Lujinxingia sediminis: one gene and its partner. The protein of the gene in region 2 binds, or shares a complex with, the protein of the main gene of each other region. Links are inferred from orthologs where the notes say so. Each region holds a gene or a part of one and is shown on either strand. Other genes may lie near its edges. The genes, in order: secA and secY.

Region 1 (9,757 bases), on a different replicon or contig from region 2:
GCCACGGAAGCCGCCGTCGAGACGCCCACAAAGAGTCCCACCGATCGCCGGTGCCGCACCCACACGCTCTCGCGCTGGCCCATCGTAGCCTGCGGCCGTAACCACAAGGGGCGCCCCTGATGAAAAAGCAGAATTCCGGCGGTGGCCGACATCGAGAGCTGAAAGCCGATCTCGAATATCAGGCGTGGTGCCCCCCACAAAAGCAGCGTCCCCACCGTCCACAACACCGAGGTCGCCTTGACTCGCCGCGTGATCAGAAGCGAGAGGCTGACCAGCGCAGCCATCAAGAACGCCCGCTGTGCCGAGACAGGGGCACCGATCGCCACCAGATAGCCCAGCAGCAAGAGCAGCGAAGGCAGCACAAGCAGCCGCCGTCTGGGCACGTAGCAATACAGGCGCGGAACCCGATCGAAGAGCAGGCGAAGGCTCAGCGCAATCAACGCGGCGATCACGCCAAAATGCAGCCCGGAGATCGCCAGCACGTGGCTTGTGGAGGTCATGTCAAAGGGCTCGCGAAACTCCGGGCGGATCATCCCCCGGCTGGCCGTGAGCATCGCCCAGGTCACCGCTAGCCCGTCTCCATCGAGATGAAGGGCGATGCGGCGCTCCAGATCCAGGCGTTGGCCGGTGAGCCAGCGCCGAAGTTTCAGCGACAGACTCATCTCCTGCGCCACGTGCACCTCCGGGCGCTCCCGCAAGGTGGCCGTGGCCAGATAGCCGCGCGCCTCCATCAACTCGCGCGCCGAACTTTGCCAGGGGGTTGTGCGTGGCACAAAACGCGCAACTCTGGCCCATCCACGCACCTCATCGCCCGGCATCGGAAGTACGTCACACGCCTGACCCTGATCCTCCCCATAAAAGAGACGCAGCGCTGGCTCGCGCCCCGCTATCAACGCGTTGAGTTCAGGCTCGTCGCTCCCTATCAGGCGAGCATCGTAGCTGTAGCCCTGTCCCATCGGCACCGGCCCGTTCTCAATGTGCACCCGGACCTCGAGCTCTCGCCGCTCCTCGCCGAGCGCTGCGCGAAGGTCGCGCTCGGCCTCCCAGCTGTGTCGATCCCGGGCGTTCATCCCAAGCACCACCAGCCCTGAGAGGCAGGCTACCGCTACCCTAAGGCCCCACCGCCGGCGCAGGCGCTGACCGTCCCCGGCCCCGTGGGCCAATATCCCCGAGAACGCTGCGACCGCCAGCAGCATCACCGCCGCGCCCAGGCTCACCATCACCGGCGGACCCGCCATGCCCACACACCAGCTCAGCGCACTCGCCCCGATGAAGCACGCCAGCGCCACGGGCACTCCCTGCGCCTCACCGCGGCTATATGCCTCCCCTCGACCCCTCAATGCACCCTCGCCAGATCACCCGTTGACAGTCCCAAATCTCCTCTGATACCGGCCCCCCTCATCGCCCTCCGAGATCTGTTGTCGCGCCTTTTTCGCCAGGCTTGCGTGATCGTCGCTAATTCTGCCGGGATTCTTTCCCACAACCTTAAGTTTTCCACCGCTTCAGGGGGAGTTTCCCACAGCCTTCCCCCTACTTTTCCACAGGGTTGTGGTTAACCGACGGTCGACCTGTGTGAATGTGCCGGTGGAACTGTGTGTGGTGTGTAGTATGTTGATTTTGTTGGTTTTTTTGTTGCGCTCGCACGATGGGGTGAGGGCGCATATCCCTCCGAAATAGCAATCCGGGAGGCTTCCACAGCGATCTGTGAAAAAGCCTGTGGAAAAAAATGGGGAAAAGTCTGGCGATCGCCCGAGGTGTCTGAAAACGCACCAGGCGCAGACCATTGTGGCCGCGAGTTTGGGCATGCATGTGGCGACCCGGGGTCACGTTTCCATCGCGGGGTCACGTTTCCATCGACCCTGGGTCAACTTTTCGGCGACCCAGGGTCACCGGTTTCGCCGACCCTGGGTCAACTTTTCGGCGACCCAGGGTCAACTTTTCGCCGACCCACGGTCACCTTTTCGGCGACCCAGGGTCACCGGTTTCGCCGACCCAGGGTCACCGGTTTCGCCGACCCACGGTCAACTTTTCACCGACCCTGGGTCAACTTTTCGGCGACCCAGGGTCACCGGTTTCACCGACCCACAGTCACCTTTCCCCCGACCCACGGTCATCTTTTCGGCGACCCACGGTCACCTTTTCGGCGACCCACGGTCACCTTCTCCTGCTGCAAATCACCGCCCCACAACCGCCATCTCCTTCGCACAACACTCCCCACACCAGCATGCCTCGCCCACGTCCTGATCGTGCGCATTGCGCCAGCAGGAATACCCCCCCGCGATCGGCCTGTTGTTGCGGCACAGGAGGTCGGGGCCGACGGTGAGTCACACAGCGACGCTCGCGGGCGTTGGCGTGCTGGCCATAGTCTGCTATGCCATGCACCGATCATCGGACTGACAAAGTGCCACTGAAAAAGCAGCGCGCGCGCAGCGGAACCACATTCCTATGAAGAAGCTACTGACATCTCTATTCGGGTCGGCCAACGAGCGTTACATCAAAGACGCTCGAGCGAAGGTCGCGCAGATCAACAACCTCGAGGCCAAATACGCCGCGATGAGCGAGGATGAGCTCAAGGGCCAGACCGGCGTCTTACGCCAGCGTCTGGAGCAGGGAGCCACGCTCGACGATCTGCTTTTCGACTCCTTTGCCGTGACCCGCGAGGCCGGTAAGCGCGCCCTGGGCATGCGTCACTACGACGTGCAGATGATCGGCTCGATGGTCATGCACGAGGGCAAGATCGCCGAGATGAAGACCGGTGAAGGTAAAACCCTGGTCGCCACGCTCGCGCTCTACCTCAACGCGCTCGAGGGCAAAGGTGCCCACCTGATCACGGTCAACGATTACCTGGCTCAGCGTGACGCCGCCTGGATGGGCAAGCTCTACAGCTACATGGGCATGAGCGTCGGGACGATCATCAGCGATATGAGCGACGCGGCTCGCAAGCGCGCCTACGCCGCCGACATCACCTACGGCACCAACAACGAGTTTGGCTTCGACTACCTGCGCGACAACATGAAGTTCCGCCTGGAAGATTACGTCCAGCGCCCGCTTCGTTTCGCGATTGTCGATGAGGTCGACTCCATTCTGATCGATGAGGCCCGTACCCCGCTGATCATCAGTGGTAAGGCCAACATGTCGACCGAGATGTACTTTGAGATCAACAAGATCGTGCCCTACCTCAAGCGCGATGAAGACTACCTCGTCGACGAGGAGCACCGCAGCGCCACGCTCACTGACAGCGGCGTAGAGAAGGTCGAGGAGCGGCTGAAGATCGACAACCTCTACGACCCGGTGCACATCGAGACAGTCCACCACGTGAACAAAGCCCTCCAGGCGCACACCCTCTATAAGAAGGGTGAGCAGTACATCGTGGAGGACGGCGAGGTGAAGATCGTCGATGAGTTCACCGGTCGTAAGATGGAGGGGCGGCGCTGGTCCGATGGCCTTCACCAGGCGGTTGAGGCCAAGGAAGGCGTCGAGATCAAAGACGAGAACCAGACGCTCGCCACGGTCACCTTCCAGAACTACTTCCGCATGTACGATAAGCTCTCGGGCATGACCGGTACCGCCGAGACGGAGGCCGAAGAGTTCCACGAGATCTATAAGCTCGACTGCGTGGTGATCCCCACCAACCGGCCGATCCAGCGTATCGACCAGGAAGACGTCATCTACCGCAGCTACCGGGAGAAGTTTAACGCGATCGTCGAGCAGATCGTGGAGTGCAACAAGCGCGACCAGCCGGTGCTCGTCGGTACGACCTCGGTCGAGAAGAGTGAGGCTCTGGCTCAGGTGCTCAACCGCAAGGGCATCAAGCACGAGGTGCTCAACGCCAAGTACCACGAACGTGAGGCCGAGATTGTGGCTCAGGCCGGCCGTAAGGGCCGGGTGACCATCGCCACCAACATGGCCGGTCGTGGTACCGATATTCTGCTCGGTGGTAACCCCGATGCCATGGCCGACGATCTGGTCGGTGAGCCGGATGTGCCTGAATTTACACCGGAAAATGAGCGGGAGCAGTACTTCAGCGAGGAGTACAAGGCCGCGCTCAACCGCTTCAAAGAGCAGTGCGCCAAAGAGAAGCAGGAAGTTCTCGATAACGGCGGCCTCTTCATCATCGGCACCGAGCGCCACGAATCTCGCCGCATCGATAACCAGCTTCGCGGCCGCGCCGGCCGTCAGGGCGACCCGGGGGAGAGCCGCTTCTTCCTCTCGCTTGACGATGACCTGCTGCGTCTCTTCGGTGCCGAGCGCATCGGCAAGATCATGGACACGCTCAAGATGGAAGAGGGTGTGCCCATTGAGCACCGCATGGTCACCCGCAGCATCGAGAACGCTCAGAAGAAGGTCGAGGGCCGTAACTTCGACATTCGTAAAAACGTGCTCGAATACGACGACGTGATGGATACCCAGCGTAAGACCATCTACACGATGCGTCGCAACGTGCTGCAGGGCTACGACGAAGATGGCCGCGGGCTGCTCTCCATGTCGCTCGATCTCTTTGAAGAGGTTGCGCTGAGCACCATCGACACCTACGCCTCGCGTCAGGTGCGCCACGATGACTGGGATCTGGCCGGACTCTCCATGGCCCTTGAACAGGTCTTCGACCTGGAGATCTCCTTCGATGATATCACCGGTCGTGATGCCATTGAGGCCCGTGTCTGGTCGCGTATCGAAGAGATGATCAGCGGCAAGGAGGCGATGCTCGATGAGGTCGCCGCCAAGGTCAACGAGCGCCGCGCCCAGCAGCGCGAGCAGCAGTCGGCCGCCGCAGCCGCCGACGGCGCGGATTGGAGTGAGCCGGAGGTCGACGAGGTCACCGGTCGTCAGCTCTTTGAAGAGCAGATCCAGAACCGCTACCTGCGCGCGATTGACCGCTACTGGCGCCAGCACCTTCAGGCCATGGAGCAGCTTCGCGACGGCATCGGCATGCGTGGTTACGCCCAGAAAGACCCGAAGCAGGAGTATAAGAAGGAGGGTTACAACCTCTTTGTCGACCTGATGATGAACATCAAGACCAACGTGGTCGAGTTCGTCTCGAAGTTCGAGGTGGAGCAGCCCGAGTCGCTGCAACAGCGTCAGGCTCCGGCGCCGCAGGTGCCCAGTAAGATCGTCTTCAACCGCCCCGGTGTGAGCGCCGAGTCCGAAGAGGATCGAAGCACCGTCAAGCGCGAGCTGCCGCAGGTCGGACGAAACGATCCCTGCCCCTGTGGTAGCGGCAAGAAGTACAAGTCGTGCTGCATGCGTAAAGAGGCCGCGGCCAGCTAAGTAACACCGACACACTCGCCGGCGGCTCGAAAGGGCCGCCGGTTTTTTTTATCCCTGAGGCCAGGCGCTCGCATGTCTTGGAGCGTACACCAGATTGAGGTCGGCATGATGAAGGTCTTTGCCCGCGGCATCGCCTTTGACGGCAAGCACGGGGTTTATGAAGAGGAGCGCCGCGACGGTCGCCACTTTGAGGTCGATGTGGAAGTGACCCTGCGTGACGCCTCCTCGGCTGAGTCCGATGCGCTCGCTGAGACGCTGGATTACCGCCACCTCGCCGAGATCGTGGTGGAAGTTGCGCAGGGCCCCAGCCGTTTTCTGGTCGAGAAATTGGCCGGCGAGGTCGTGAGGTTGGTCCTGGAGCGCCACGGTCAGGTCGAGGAGGTCTGCGTGGAGGTGCGAAAGATCGCCCCCGATGTTGCCGGCAGCCCGGAGTGGGTGGGCGCGCGATTGACGCGCCGGCGCTCCGCTTGACCGACTTGCTCCCCCCCTCTTTGCGAGGTCTTTGCACGATGTTCTTAGAGCGTTCCGGACTGCATATCTTCACCTGGCGAAACATCGAGGTGTCTGTCTCGATGTGGTACGGCCTGATCATGGCCATGCTCGTCTTTTTCCCCGCGCTCAGCGGCGGCTCGATGCTCGCCGGGTTGATCTGGGTGGTGGCGGTGACGATCTCGCTGCTTGTCCATGAGTTTGGTCACGCGCTGGTGGCGCAGCGCTACGGACTGAGGCCAAGCGTGTTGCTGCACGGGTTTGGCGGGCTGTGCATGATGGAGCGCGAGGCCGATACCGACGGTCAGGACGCCCGGGTGGTCTTCGCTGGACCGGCCGCGGGGCTGATCTTTGGGGGATTGGTCTACCTCGTGGCGAGCTTTGCCCCGCAGATCGCCTACGCCTCGACCTGGAGCGCGACCTTTGTGGGGGCGCTGCTCTTTGTGAACATCGCCTGGAGCCTTGTGAACCTGCTCATCCCGATGTGGCCGCTTGATGGAGGACAGCTCTTTCACCTGATTCTGCGCCGCTTCAAGGACGAGGAGAGCGCGCGTCGCATCACGCTCAACGTGAGCATTTTTGTGGCGATTCCGGCAGCGATCGTGGGTTTTTTGATCTTTCGCAGTTTCCTCATCGCGATCTTTGCGGTGATGGTGGTCATGAGCTGCATGAGCATGCTGCAGACGGGGCAGTCGCTGGTGGGGCGACGCAGCGGGCGCAGTCTGGCGACTGCTTCCGATTTTCATCAGGAGCTTCTGGCGCAGGCGGAAGCGGCGCTGGCCGATGAGGACTGGCGAGAGGCTTACCGGGTCTGCCATCAGATGCGCGCCTCGGGGCAGATGCCCGAAAAGATGCTCAACCGGGTGTGGATCATTCTCGGTGTGAGTGCCACTGAGATGAGCGAGTATGGCGAGGCGCTTGACTACCTGCGCCGCGCGCCGCAGTCGGACGAGGTAGCGCGCGCGATGGAGCTTTGCCAGCGCGAGCTCGCCTGAAAGTCGTTTGATATCAGTATGTTATGCGGTAAAGGCCGGCGCGAACTTCGCGCCGGCCTTTTTGCGCTCAGAGGAAGCGGCGCACGGTCTCCAGGAGTGTTTTTTCCTGGAAATCGAGTTTGACCAGGTAGCCGTTCGCGCCCAGGCGCATAGCGCGCTCCTTGTCGGCGGGCTCACCCAGGGTCGTGAGAATGACCACCGGGAGGCGAGCGTGCTCCTCGGAGGCGCGGATGCGCTGGAGGAGCTGCAGGCCGTCCATCGTGGGCATCTGGATGTCGGTGAGCACCAGGTCGACGCGGTGGCGGCCGAGCATCTCCAGGCCGTAGTGGCCGTCGTCGGCTTCCAGGACGCGGTAGCCCTCAGCGCGGAGGATCGAGGTGACGAGCGTGCGGGTGACCTCGCTGTCTTCGACGACCAGGATGGTGCGGATATCCAGCGCTCGGGTGCCCTGCACGGCGGTAAAGGAGCGCTGCCGGCGGGGTTTATCAAGATCGAAGCGCGAGTCGTGCTCGCTGCGCTCCATCAGGTCGACGACGTTGAGCAGGGGCACCACATCGCCGGAGTCGGTCAGGGCGACGCCGCGACATAGGCGCACGCCAGCCAGGAAATCGCCCAGGGGGCGGCTGATAGCTTCACGTTCGCCGAGGACACGGTCGATCCACACGGCGACGCGACGCGCACCCTTGCGAATCAGCAGCACGCTGAAGCGCTCCGGGGGCTGTCCGCGCTCGGCAAGCCCCAGCGGGGAGGTCCAGTCCAAAAGCGGGATCAGGCGCTCGCCGACCGGCACGCATACCGCGCCGTGGACGCGGCGAAGATCGTCGCGGCCCACGTCGATGACCCGCTCGACATCTTTGGCGGTCAGGGCGAATTGCCGCTTGCCCAGGGTGAAGACGAGCACGGAGTTGACCGCCGTGGTCACCGGCAGGTGCAGAGTGAAGGTGGTGCCGCGGCCGACCTCACTCTCGATTTCGATGAAGCCGCCCACGCGCGAAATCTGGCGGCGAACGACATCCATCCCGATGCCGCGTCCGCTGACATCGTTGACGGAGTCGCGGGTGGAGAATCCGTTTTCGAAGATCAGCGCGATGGCTTCTTGGTCGGAGAGGCGCGCGGCGGATTCGGCGGTGTGCATGCCGCGTTCAATGGCCTTTTGACGGATGATCTGTGGATCGATGCCGCGCCCGTCGTCGGAGAGGACGACGCGGATGGAGTCGCCGACGTACTCGGCGCTCAGTTCGATCTCGGCTTCGGGTTCTTTGCCGGCAGCCTGGCGTTCCTCGGGGGGTTCCAGGCCGTGATCCACCGCGTTGCGCACCAGGTGCAGCAGGGGCTCGGAGAGCGCGGAGAGGATGGCGCGGTCGACTTCGACGTTGCCAAAGGTGTCGACCAGGCGCACGCGTTTGCCCTGGGATTGTGCCAGATCGCGTACCGCCCGCGGGTAGTGGCTCAAGACCTGGGCCAGGGGCACGTGGCGCATGTAGCGGGTCTGGTCGTCGATCTGGGAGGCGCGCACGTTGACCTGGTAGCTCTCCTCGCGCAGCGCCGTCTCGCAGGCATCGAGACGGTGGTTGAGGTTGCGCAGCGCCATGGTGTGGCTTTTGGGCAGCTGGCCCTCAAGCAGGGAGAGCATCGCGCGCAGATCCTGACGGATGCCGTGCAGCTCCCCTAAGCGATAGCCGACGCGTCGGCTCATCAACAACGCCTCACCCGCGAGTTCGCCCAGGCGCTCGAGCTTTTCGACGTCGACGCGCAGGTTGGTCGTGGTCTGGATGCGCAGCGCGCCCGACTCCAGCTCGCGCTCGTTGCCGGCGCCGATACGTGCGCGCGTGGGCTGGGGCGCCGATGCCACAGGAGGCGTGGAGGGGGCAGGAGGCGTGGCGAGGGCGGTGTCGGCGGCCGGTTTCTGAGCCGGTGCGGACGTGTTGCTGCGGGGGGATTCCTCTTTGGAATCAAGGGGTTGTGTGCCGGCTGTGGGGGCGTTTTCGGCCGGTGATATGTGACCCTGGGTCGGCGTCTCGTTGCCTTTTTCGGGAGGAGAGGCGGCCTGTTGCGCGGCCGGATCGTGGGGGTTGACCTTTGCGGGAGCACCGTCGCGCAGGTCGTTGACGCGATCGACAAAGCCGGAGAGGTCGAGGCGCTGGGTTGTGTTCCCGGCGGATTTGGTCATGAGCGCGCGCATCAGATCGAGGCCTTCAAAGATCAGCTCGACGCGCTCGGGTTGGGTGATGTGGGCGCCGGTGGGCTCGTCGAGCAGAAGGTGCTCAGTCTGGTGGGCGACGAGGTTGACGTCGGCAAAGCCCATCATCTTGGCTTCGCCTTTGAGGGTGTGGATCTCGCGCAGGATCTCCTCGACGGCCTCCGGGTCATCGGGGGAGCGCTCCAGGTTGACGAGCAGGGCGTTCATGCGTTCGAGGCGCTCAAGCGCCACCGCACGGAATTTTTCGATCAAGGCGCCAAAGCTCATGAGGGCTCCGACTCCTCATCGCCGATGACGGGCGAGGTGTTCTCGTTGTGGATGCCGTCGCTCTCGGGCTGGCTTTCGCTGTCCTCGTCGGCGATCTGGCGGGCGATGGTATCGAACTCGCGGGATCGGTCGGAGTCGGCACCGTCCTCGGCGTCAGATTTCGGGTGTGCGGCGGAGTCTTCGCGGGCGTTGAGCAGGTCCTGGAAGAAGGCGTCGTCTTCGGCGATGGCAGCACTGAACTCGATGGTCGGTGCCTCCTGGGCGCTTTTTGCAGCGAGCTCGACGATGCGGCGGGGCTGTCGGTCGGTGGGGACGTCGGAGAGGTTTCCGTTGAAGCCCACCGGGGTCTCGATCTGGTTGCGGGAGGCCTTTCGGAGCGGTCGAGCGCGGGCGATGTCACCTTCGGCGGAGCGGTCGGCGGGGAGCTCACGGGAGAGGTCGGCCGGAGCGGGGTGTGAGAGCTCTGAGGAGCGGTCGGCCGAGAACTCGCGGGATCGGTCGGTCGAAGCGGGGTTTGAGAGATCTGCGTCGGCGTCGACCG
Region 2 (9,313 bases):
ACGACCATCACCCCGACACTCCTGCGATCCTCACGTCCCGATCTAACGTAATGTGAGGACAGAAATCCGGGTTGATGATCTTTATCCGATCACCTCGGCGATCGCGTCGTGGACATCTTCCGGAGATTGCTCTCCGTCGATCGCCACCAACACGCCGATCTCCTGGTAGAACGCGATCAGAGGAGCTGTCTGAGCGTGGTAACCCTCAAGACGACTCTTAATTGCCTCGGGCTGATCATCATCACGCTTGATCAAGCCCTGATGGCCGCAGGCATCACAGACGTCTGATGACGCCGGCGGATTGAACTTCTCGTGATACACCGCACCACACGAGGGGCAGCTGATACGCCCGCCGAGACGACCGATCACGGTCTCATCATTGACCACGACGTTAAGAACTGCATCGAGCTCAATGCCCATCTGCAGCAGGGCCTCAGCCTGAGCGCGGGTGCGAGGGAAGCCGTCGAGGACAAATCCCCGACTTGCGTCATCCTCGTCGAGGCGATCGCGAACGATGCCGATCACCACTTCATCGGGTACAAGCTGGCCGGCATCCATGTAGCGCACGGCCTCCTTGCCCATTTCCGTTCCCTTTCGCCGTGCCTCTCGCAGCATATCTCCGGTGGAGATATGCGGGATGCTCATCTCGCTAGCAATTCGCTTGGCCTGGGTGCCTTTGCCGGCCCCGGGGGGCCCCAGCATCATAAGTCGTCTCTTCGACATGCGTTCCTCGTAGGGCTCAATATGAGCGCGCTTAAACGGGGCGCAAGCGAACAAACCCACCGCATGCGGTGGGTTTGTTCGTTTAGCGCGAGGCCCCGAAAGGCGCTCAGATATTTTCGGGCTCATCCAGGGTGCGGCCCTTGATGCGGGAGCTCCCCTCGGCCGAACCGGGCCGCGCGCCGAAACCTTCGTAGTGGCGCGTGATGAGATGGTTCTCAATCTGTCCGACCGTATCCAGACCAACGACCACGAGAATCAGCAGGCTGGTTCCACCGAAGTAGAAGTTCACGCCGAGCTCATCGATGAGGAAGTAAGGCAGGACACAAACCGCAGCCACGTAAATGGCACCGGCAGTGGTCAGTCGGGTCAGAAGCTGATCGATATACTCCGCGGTCTTCTTGCCGGGACGGATGCCCGGAACGAAGGCGTTGGACTTCTTCAGGTTATCGGCGATGTCCATCGGGTTCACCTGGACGGCCGTGTAGAAGTAACAGAAGAAGACGATCAGCACGACGTAGATCAGATTATAGCGCCAGTCGCCGGGTACCAGGACGGTCTGAATGAACTGACCGACCGGGTGATCCTGGAAGTAGCTGGCGATCGTCGTCGGGAAGATCAGAAGCGACATGGCGAAAATCGGCGGAATGACGCCAGCCATATTCACTTTTAGCGGCAGGTGATGGGCCTGTCCGCCATAGATCTTACGCCCGACCATACGCTTGGCGTACTGAAGCGGGATACGTCGCTGTGCCGTCTCCATCAACACGATGAAGGCCGTCACACCAATCGCCACCACCAGCAGAATGCCCACCGTGAAGGTGCTCATGGCACCGGTGGTGTACTGCGTGTAGGTCTGAAAGAGCGCGGTGGGGAACGAAGCGATAATCGCGCCGGTGATGATAAGCGAGATCCCGTTGCCGATCCCACGCTCGGTGATCTGCTCACCAAGCCACATCACGAACACCGTACCTGCCGTCAGAGTCAACACAGTCAACAGACGGAAGGGCCAGCCCGGAGAGACCAGAAGGCCCAGCTCCGGGTTGGAGTTGTGCATGTTCTCCAGGTAGAGCGAGATGCCGAAACCCTGGATGATCCCGAGTACAACGGTGCCGTAGCGCGTGTACTGCGTGATCTTCTTACGCCCCGACTCCCCTTCTTTCTTGAGACGCTCGATGGCCGGAACGACCACCTGCATCAGCTGAAAGATAATGGAAGACGAGATGTAGGGCATGATCCCCAGCGCGAAGATGCTCATCATCTCCAGCGCACCGCCGGTAAAGAGGTTTACAAGGCCCAGAAGCCCACCACCGTCGCCCGACATCATCTCGGACATCGACCCTCGGTCGACACCGGGGACGGTGATGAACACGCCGATCCGATAGATCGCCAGGAGCCCCGCCGTAAAGAGCAGTCGCCGACGCAGCTCAGGGATCTTCGGTATATCTCGAAACTTACCTGCCACGTCAGATAACCTCTACGCTGCCCCCGACGCCTTCGATCGCCGCTTTCGCGGACTTGCTGAACTTGGTGGCTTTGACCGAAAGCTTCTTGGTCAGCTCACCGTTGCCCAGGATCTTAACGCCGTCGAGGTTTCGCTTGACCAGGCCCTTGGAACGCAACGAGTCGAGATCGACGGTTTCGCCGTCCTCAAAAACGCGCTCAAGGTCCTGAAGATTGATGATGGTGTAGTGCTTCTCAAAGGGATTGGAGAACCCGACCTTCGGCAGGCGCCGATGGAGCGGAGTCTGACCACCCTCGAAGCGAGCGTGCACCGAACCACCGCTGCGGGCCTTCTGGCCTTTCTGGCCCTTACCGGCGGTTTTGCCGAGGGTGGAGCCATGACCGCGACCGACGCGCTTGCGCTTTCGGTTCGCCCCTTTGGGGGCTTTAAGGTTGGTAAGATCAGTCATGATTATTCCTCAATCGTTTCCACGGTCACCAGGTGCTGGACCTTGGCGATCTGGCCACGGGTGGTGGGATGATCGGTAACGACCACGCTATCGCGGATCTTGCGCAGTCCCAGGCTATGTACGTTGGCGCGCTGACGCTCGGTCTTGCCGGCGAGGCCACGCACCAGGGTGACTTTAAGCTGAGCCATGGTGTGCTCCTATATCGAACGCACAGTGCAAATCAAGCGCACCGGCGATCGGCTCATGGGTGGGGGTGAGCGAGAGTGTGGCCCGATGAGACGCATCGAACCACACGACCCACTCGACCCGAATCAGGCGCTGGCTTCTTCGCTGACGTCCTGACCAAGGCGGCGGCGGTACTCATCCGGATCGCTGAGCTGCTTGAGGGCGTCCATGGTAGCCCGCACAACGTTGTGCGGGTTGTTGGAGCCCAGGCTCTTGGAGAGGATGTTGCCCACGCCGGCCAGTTCCAGGATGTAACGCACCGCCCCACCGGCGATGATGCCGGTACCGGCGCTGGCCGGACGAAGAAGCACGCGACCGGAGTTAAACCGGCCCAGCGCTTCGTGGGGAATGGTGCCATCGCGAAGCGGCACGGTGATCATGGATTTACGGGCCTGCTCGTTCGCCTTGCGGATCGCCTCGGGGACCTCATTGGCCTTACCGTGTCCAACCCCAACGCGTCCGTCGCCGTCACCGACGACCACGATCGCGCCAAAGCTGAATCGACGGCCGCCTTTGACGACTTTCGAGACTCGGCTGATGGCGACGACCTGATCACGGAGATCCGAATCGGCGCTTCTTCTACGTCGTCCTTGTGCCACAGTGCCTCCCTATCAGAACTGGAGGCCCGCTTCGCGGGCCCCCTCGGCCACAGCCGCGACGCGACCATGGTAGATGAATCCGTTGCGATCGAAGACCACCTGATCGATGCCCTTTTCCAGGGCACGCGCGGCGAGAAGTTTACCCACTTCTTTGGCCTGGGCGGTCTTGTCGAGCTCGGCCAACTCCGAGCGCTTCTCTTTATCGTTGCTGCCAGCCGCGGCCAGGGTGCGCCCGTCGATATCATCGACAAGCTGCGCGTAGATGCCGGAGTTGGAGCGGAACACCGTCAAGCGCGGACGCTCGGCGGTACCCGTAATTTTCTTGCGAATGCGACGCTTGCGGCGAAGCCGGTTGCTCGCTTTATCGCTCTTGCTAAGCATGATGAGACCTCTTCAGTGAACCCGTCGCCCGGGGGCGAGGGGGTGCGATTAGGCGCCGGACTTGCCAGCCTTACGACGGATGACTTCGTCGCTGTACTTGATGCCCTTGCCCTTGTAGGGCTCCGGCTTACGCAGGCCACGGATCTTGGCGGCAACCTGACCGAGCAGCTCTTTGTCAACGCTCTCAAGGGTCAGTTGAGTCTGACGCTCGATGGTCGCGCTGACCGAGGCGGGCAGCTCAAACATGATCGGGTGGCTGTAGCCCAGGTCAAAGCGAATGAATTGACCGCGCTGTTCGGCACGGTAACCAACGCCGTTGATCTCCAGCGAGCGCTTGTAGCCCACGGAGACACCTTCAACCATGTTGGCCACCAAGCTACGCACAAGGCCCTGGAAGCTACGGGCGGTGCGGCCGTCATCGGGACGGGCGATGATGATCTCGCCGTCTTCGATCGTCACTTCAACTTCCTGGCTGAGCTCACGGCTCAACTCGCCCTTGGGGCCTTTGACCAGGATGGTGTGACCGTCGAGTTTGACGTCGACTTTTTCCGGGATGGATACCGGCTGTTTACCAATTCGACTCATTTTATTCTCCCGAGGTCAAAGGCTCAGTAAACGGTGCAGAGCAGCTCACCGCCGACCTTAGCCGCGCGGGCGTCGGCATCGGAGAGCACGCCACGCGAGGTGGAGAGCACCGCCAGGCCGAGACCATTGAGCACGCTGGGGATTTCACCGACACCGACGTAGACGCGGCGAGAGGGCTTGCTCACTCGCTTAAGCGAGCGAATCATGCCGACTTCATCCTTGTCGTAGCGAAGCGAGACGACGAGCTTGCCCTGGGGGCCCTCATCGAGGCGCTCCACGCCGCCGACGTAGCCGCGATCGGCCAGAATCTGGATGATCGCGTACTTCAAGTTGCTGGCGGGCATCTCCACCGTGGCGTGACCGGCCTGCTGGCCGTTACGAATACGGGTGAGCATATCCGCTACCGGATCTTGCACCACTCCCATGATCACTCCTTGTTCGGTCCGGTTCCTCTCGCTCACAGGGTTGCAGGCTTAGTGGAAGCCCGCAGACGCGGTGAGGATGAGAGGCCTTTACCGAAGTGTGCGCCGAGGCAGGACCGACCACCTATGGCCGAACCCCTCGTCGCGTGTTCTGGTTAACTTACCAACTGGCCTTCGTCACACCCGGGAGCTCACCGCGCAGGGCAAGTTCACGGAAGCAAATCCGGCACATGTCGAACTTACGAAGGTACGCCCGTGAGCGACCGCAGCGGGGGCAGCGGTTGTACTCGCGAACGGCGAACTTCGCCTTCTTTTTCGATTTTTCTACAAGAGCTTTGCGTGCCACACGTATCTCCGCGTGTCGGGCCGAACCAAACGATTGGGAGCGCGCAGCCTCGGCCGGCCAACGCGCTCACAGTGCTTACTTGCGGAAGGGCATGCCCAGCTTGCGCAGCAGAGCCAGGCCCACTTCATCGTTCTCCGCGCTGGTGACGATGGTGATGTTCATCCCGCGGATCTTGTCGACCTTATCGTAGTCGATTTCCGGGAAGATGATCTGCTCACGCACACCGAGCGAGTAGTTACCGTGGCCGTCGAAGGACTTCGGGCTGATGCCCTTGAAGTCACGAACACGGGGAAGCGCAACGTAGATCAGGCGCTCAAGAAATTCCCACATCCGATCACCGCGCAGGGTGACCTTGACGCCGATCGGCATACCTTCACGAAGTTTGAAGGTGGCGATCGAACGGCGGGCGCGTGCAATCACGGGCTTCTGGCCGGTGATGATGGCCATCTCGGCGGCGGCGCCTTCGATGATCTTGGAGTTCTGGACGGCTTCGCCCAGGCCCATGTTCACGGACACTTTCTTGATGCGCGGAACCCGCATCGGGTTGGAGAAGGCATGCTCCTCCATCAACGCGGGGACGATCTCGTTACGGTACTTCTGTTCCAAAAACGCCATTTTGGGTTCTCCATCGCTGGCAGGTTTCTGTACCACCAGCCTAAATCGGTTTTCTCACCCGGGAAAAAGCGCACAGGCGCTCATTAACGCCCCGGAAGTTGGCGCCTCACACAAAAAAGACGATGAAGACGATCTTCATCGCCGTACAGAGGGCGCCCTACTTAACGAACGCGCCCGTATGTGTCAAGCGCAACGAGCGCCCCCGGATCCCGGGGGCGCTCGCTGTGAACGATCTTAGTCGAAGACTTCTTCGGTCTTGGTGCTGTAGCGCACCTTTTTGACCTGGGCGCCTTCATCACCACCGAAGCTGGCGACGGCGTCGCGCTTGCTGGTGAAAAGCTCGCCGTCCTTGCCACGCCAGCGAGCGCTGGTGCGAACCGCACCGCCCTTCTTCTCGCTGTAGAGCGCGACGTTGGAGGCGTCGATCCAGTTCTCGATGTCAATGCGCGCGCCGGCTTCCCCGGTGATGGGGTTGGGCTTGCGGTGCTTGACCATCATGTTGCGGCGAGCCACCTTCACCTTGCCGTTCTTGCGATCGACAGCGATCACTTCGCCGGTCAGCGAGCGATCCTTTCCGGTGAGGATGATCACCTTATCATTTTTCTTTACCTGCATCTCAATCTCCCTCTTCCCGCGCCGGGACGCCGGCTGGCAACCCTTCAGAGGACTTCGGGCGCCAGGCTGACGATGCGCATGTATTCGCGGGCGCGCAACTCGCGGGCCACCGGCCCAAAGATACGAGTGCCCACCGGCTGATTCTGGTTATCAATGATCACCGCCGCGTTATCGTCGAAGCGGATGTAAGTGCCGTCGGGACGTGCGATCTCTTTCTTGGTACGCACGACGACAGCGCGCTTGACGTCGCCCTTCTTCACTTTGGAGTTGGGCAGCGCTTCTTTAACCGACACGATGATGGTGTCGCCGATCGAAGCGTAGCGGCGCTTGGAGCCGCCCAGCACTTTGATGCACTGGACTTCACGCGCGCCGGAGTTGTCCGCGACGCCGAGTCGGGTTTGCATTTGAATCATGACCTACCTCGTCCGTCGAGGCCGCGCCTGGCCCTCGCACAACGTGTGAGAGGGCCGGGTTGGCGGCGCTCAAAAGAGTACTCCCTGGGGGGATCAGACCGCCGGGGCGCGCTCGATGATTTGCTTAACTCGCCAGCGCTTGTGGCGCGACATGGGACGAGTCTCTTCAATGAGGACCTTGTCGCCGATGCCACAGTCATTGGTCTCATCATGCACTTTGTACTTGAGACGCTCTTTGACGTACTTCTTGTACTTGGGGTGCATGTAGCGACGAATGACGGCGACGACGACCGTCTTCTCCATCTGGTTGCTCACGACGTGACCGACGCGCGTTTTGCGCTGGCCGCGTTCGGTTGCCTGCTGTTCCGCTTCCATATCTTGCTCCTAAACTTGGTACGCGTCGGCGACGCGATCAGCCCTGACGCTCACGCAGGAGAGTCTCAACCCGGGCGATGTCGCGACGCGTCTGGCGCAGCTGGCTGGTCTGCTGGAGCTGACCGGTATAGTGCTTCAGACGCATACGGAAGAGGTCATCGCGAAGCTGACCGGCCAATTCACGCAGTTCCTGTTCGTTCTTTTCACGCAGCTCTGCGGATTTCATAGCACTTCTCCTCGCACGACGAACTTGGTCTTGATCGGGAGCTTGTGACCGGCCAGGCGGAACGCCTCTTTGGCCATGTCAGCAGGCACACCGTCCATCTCGTAGAGGACTCGACCCGCTTTAACGAGCGAGACCCACATCTCTGGCGAGCCTTTACCTTTACCCATTCGGGTCTCGGCGGGCTTGCGGGTGATGGAGCGGTCGGGGAAGACACGGATCCAGATTTTTCCACCACGGCGAATGTGGCGGGTCATGGCGATACGCGCCGCCTCAATCTGACGGGCGGTCAAGCGACCAGGCTCAACTGCGATCATGCCGTACTCACCAAACGAGACGGTGCTGCCGCGGTAGGCCTTGCCTTTGGTACGCCCTTTGTGTGGCTTACGCCACCGGACGCGCTTGGGACTAAGCATTGTAGGACTCCTTGATATCCATCTATGGCGTCGGACCGTCCCTGGTTAAGGACGGTCCCGTGACGCATCAGCGTTCGAGAACTTCGCCTTTGTAGATCCACACTTTGATACCGATGATACCGTAGGTGGTCTTGGCTTCGGCGGTGCCGTAATCGATATCGGCGCGCAGGGTGTGAAGCGGGACCTGACCTTCGAGGTACCACTCACGGCGCCCCATTTCCGCACCGCCCAGGCGACCGGCGGCGTTGACGCGGATGCCCTTGGCACCGAATTTCATCGTCGTCTGCACGGCCTTCTTCATCGCGCGGCGGAAGCTGACACGACGCTCCAGCTGCTGGGCGATGGACTCGGCGACAAGTTTGGAATCGAGCTCGGCCTTACGGACTTCCTGAATGTTGACGAAGACTTCGCCTTCGGTCTTCTTCTGGAGTTCGTTTTTGAGGCCGTCAATACCGGCGCCACGCTTGCCGATAAGGATGCCGGGCTTGGCGGAGTGGATGGTCACCTTGACCTTGTTGGCCAGGCGCTCAATGTCCACCGAGCTGATGCCGGTCGAGCCGAGGTTTTTGTTGATATAATTCTTGATCGCGAGATCTTCGTGGAGCCACTTGGCGTAGTTCTTCTCCTCGTACCACTTGGAGCTCCAGGGGCGGATGATCCCCAACCGAAATCCCGTAGGATGTACTTTTTGACCCAAAATCGACCTCCTAAGACCGTGTGGGACCTGGCGACACGTTAGACGCGAGGCTGCAGGACCACGGTGATTTGACTGGTTCGCTTGTTGATCCGGGTCGCTCGACCCTGGGCGCGCGGCATAAAGCGGCGCAGCGTGGGGCCTTCGTTGACGTAGGCCTGAGCGACGTAGAGATCGTCGGTGTCCCAGTCGAGCTGTTCGCTGTTCATCACGTTGTGAATCGCCGACTCGATGAGGTTGGCGACCAGCGGGGCGGCCTTCTTGGGCGTGAATTGCAAGATCTGCAGCGCCTCTTCGACCGGTCGGTTACGGACCAGGTCGACGACGATGCGCGCCTTGCGCGGCGCGATGCGAATGTTCTGTGCGGACGCCTGGTTCGCACGATGTGTCTTTTGTTTTTCTTTGCTCATGGCAAAAACTCAACTCGATGAGCCGCCGCCCTTGCCCTGGAGAGCGGGCAGCGGTCGACGGGAAACTTTGATCTCGTGACGGGGAAGCGCGTCTTAGAGAGCGGCCGAGGCGGAGAAACTCCGCCGCGGCGACCCGCCTTAGCGACGACCCTTGGCTTTGCGATCGGCGGCGTGCCCGTAGAACGTACGGGTAGGCGCGAACTCACCGAGCTTATGCCCGACCATATTCTCGGTCACGAACACGGGGACAAACTCTTTGCCGTTGTGGACGGCAAAAGTCAAGCCGATGAACTCAGGCACGATCATGGAGCGGCGGCTCCAGGTCTTGATCGCACGGCGATCGCTGGTTTCACGAGCGCGG

The links.
Region 1: the proteins of secY (region 2) and secA are in contact, whole or in part, in a crystal structure (PDB 3DIN), measured with the Thermotoga maritima proteins. The link is inferred for Lujinxingia sediminis from one-to-one orthologs. Residues at the interface, in WP_004081795.1 of Thermotoga maritima: Glu108, Gly109, Glu110, Glu111, Ala236, Glu237, Arg238, Arg239, Ile240, Thr241, Ile242, Gln243, Tyr244, Ala245, Arg246, Arg247, Val248, Thr249, Gly250, Arg251, Arg252, Val253, Tyr254, Gly256, Ala257, Ser258, Thr259, Tyr260, Leu261, Pro262; in WP_004082002.1 of Thermotoga maritima: Glu261, Ala262, Arg263, Lys300, Ala301, Arg302, Thr303, Ile304, Ile305, Leu323, Tyr324, Asp325, Pro326, Val329, Ser330, Tyr333, Ile336, Lys340, Phe345, Val349, Glu363, Phe364, Tyr374, Ser375, Gly376, Gly377, Glu393, Ile395, Thr482, Ser483.

Annotation. Positions count from the first base shown.
Region 1 is NZ_SADD01000007.1:8,264-18,020, reverse strand. What follows is about bases 2,116-5,465. They hold secA (preprotein translocase subunit SecA), read left to right. Parts: upstream 2,116-2,445; coding sequence 2,446-5,265; downstream 5,266-5,465. Other genes in these bases: folB (dihydroneopterin aldolase), read left to right, coding at 5,338-5,465. In the rest of the region: EA187_RS12775 (DNA internalization-related competence protein ComEC/Rec2), read right to left, coding at 1-1,289; more of folB, read left to right, coding at 5,466-5,736; EA187_RS12760 (site-2 protease family protein), read left to right, coding at 5,775-6,749; EA187_RS12755 (hybrid sensor histidine kinase/response regulator), read right to left, coding at 6,817-9,216; EA187_RS12750 (methyl-accepting chemotaxis protein), read right to left, coding at 9,213-9,757. UniProt on the Escherichia coli protein: Required for protein export, interacts with the SecYEG preprotein conducting channel.
Region 2 is NZ_SADD01000013.1:55,916-65,228, reverse strand. Bases 8-2,913 are described here. They hold secY (preprotein translocase subunit SecY), read right to left. Parts: upstream 2,186-2,913; coding sequence 830-2,185; downstream 8-829. Other genes in these bases: rpmD (50S ribosomal protein L30), read right to left, coding at 2,636-2,821; rplO (50S ribosomal protein L15), read right to left, coding at 2,187-2,633; EA187_RS16925 (adenylate kinase), read right to left, coding at 82-723. Also shown: rpsE (30S ribosomal protein S5), read right to left, coding at 2,945-3,457; rplR (50S ribosomal protein L18), read right to left, coding at 3,470-3,838; rplF (50S ribosomal protein L6), read right to left, coding at 3,887-4,423; rpsH (30S ribosomal protein S8), read right to left, coding at 4,447-4,848; EA187_RS16885 (type Z 30S ribosomal protein S14), read right to left, coding at 5,006-5,191; rplE (50S ribosomal protein L5), read right to left, coding at 5,267-5,806; rplX (50S ribosomal protein L24), read right to left, coding at 6,041-6,421; rplN (50S ribosomal protein L14), read right to left, coding at 6,466-6,834; rpsQ (30S ribosomal protein S17), read right to left, coding at 6,928-7,209; rpmC (50S ribosomal protein L29), read right to left, coding at 7,247-7,435; rplP (50S ribosomal protein L16), read right to left, coding at 7,432-7,848; rpsC (30S ribosomal protein S3), read right to left, coding at 7,916-8,545; rplV (50S ribosomal protein L22), read right to left, coding at 8,584-8,952; rpsS (30S ribosomal protein S19), read right to left, coding at 9,091-9,313. UniProt on the Escherichia coli protein: The central subunit of the protein translocation channel SecYEG. Consists of two halves formed by TMs 1-5 and 6-10.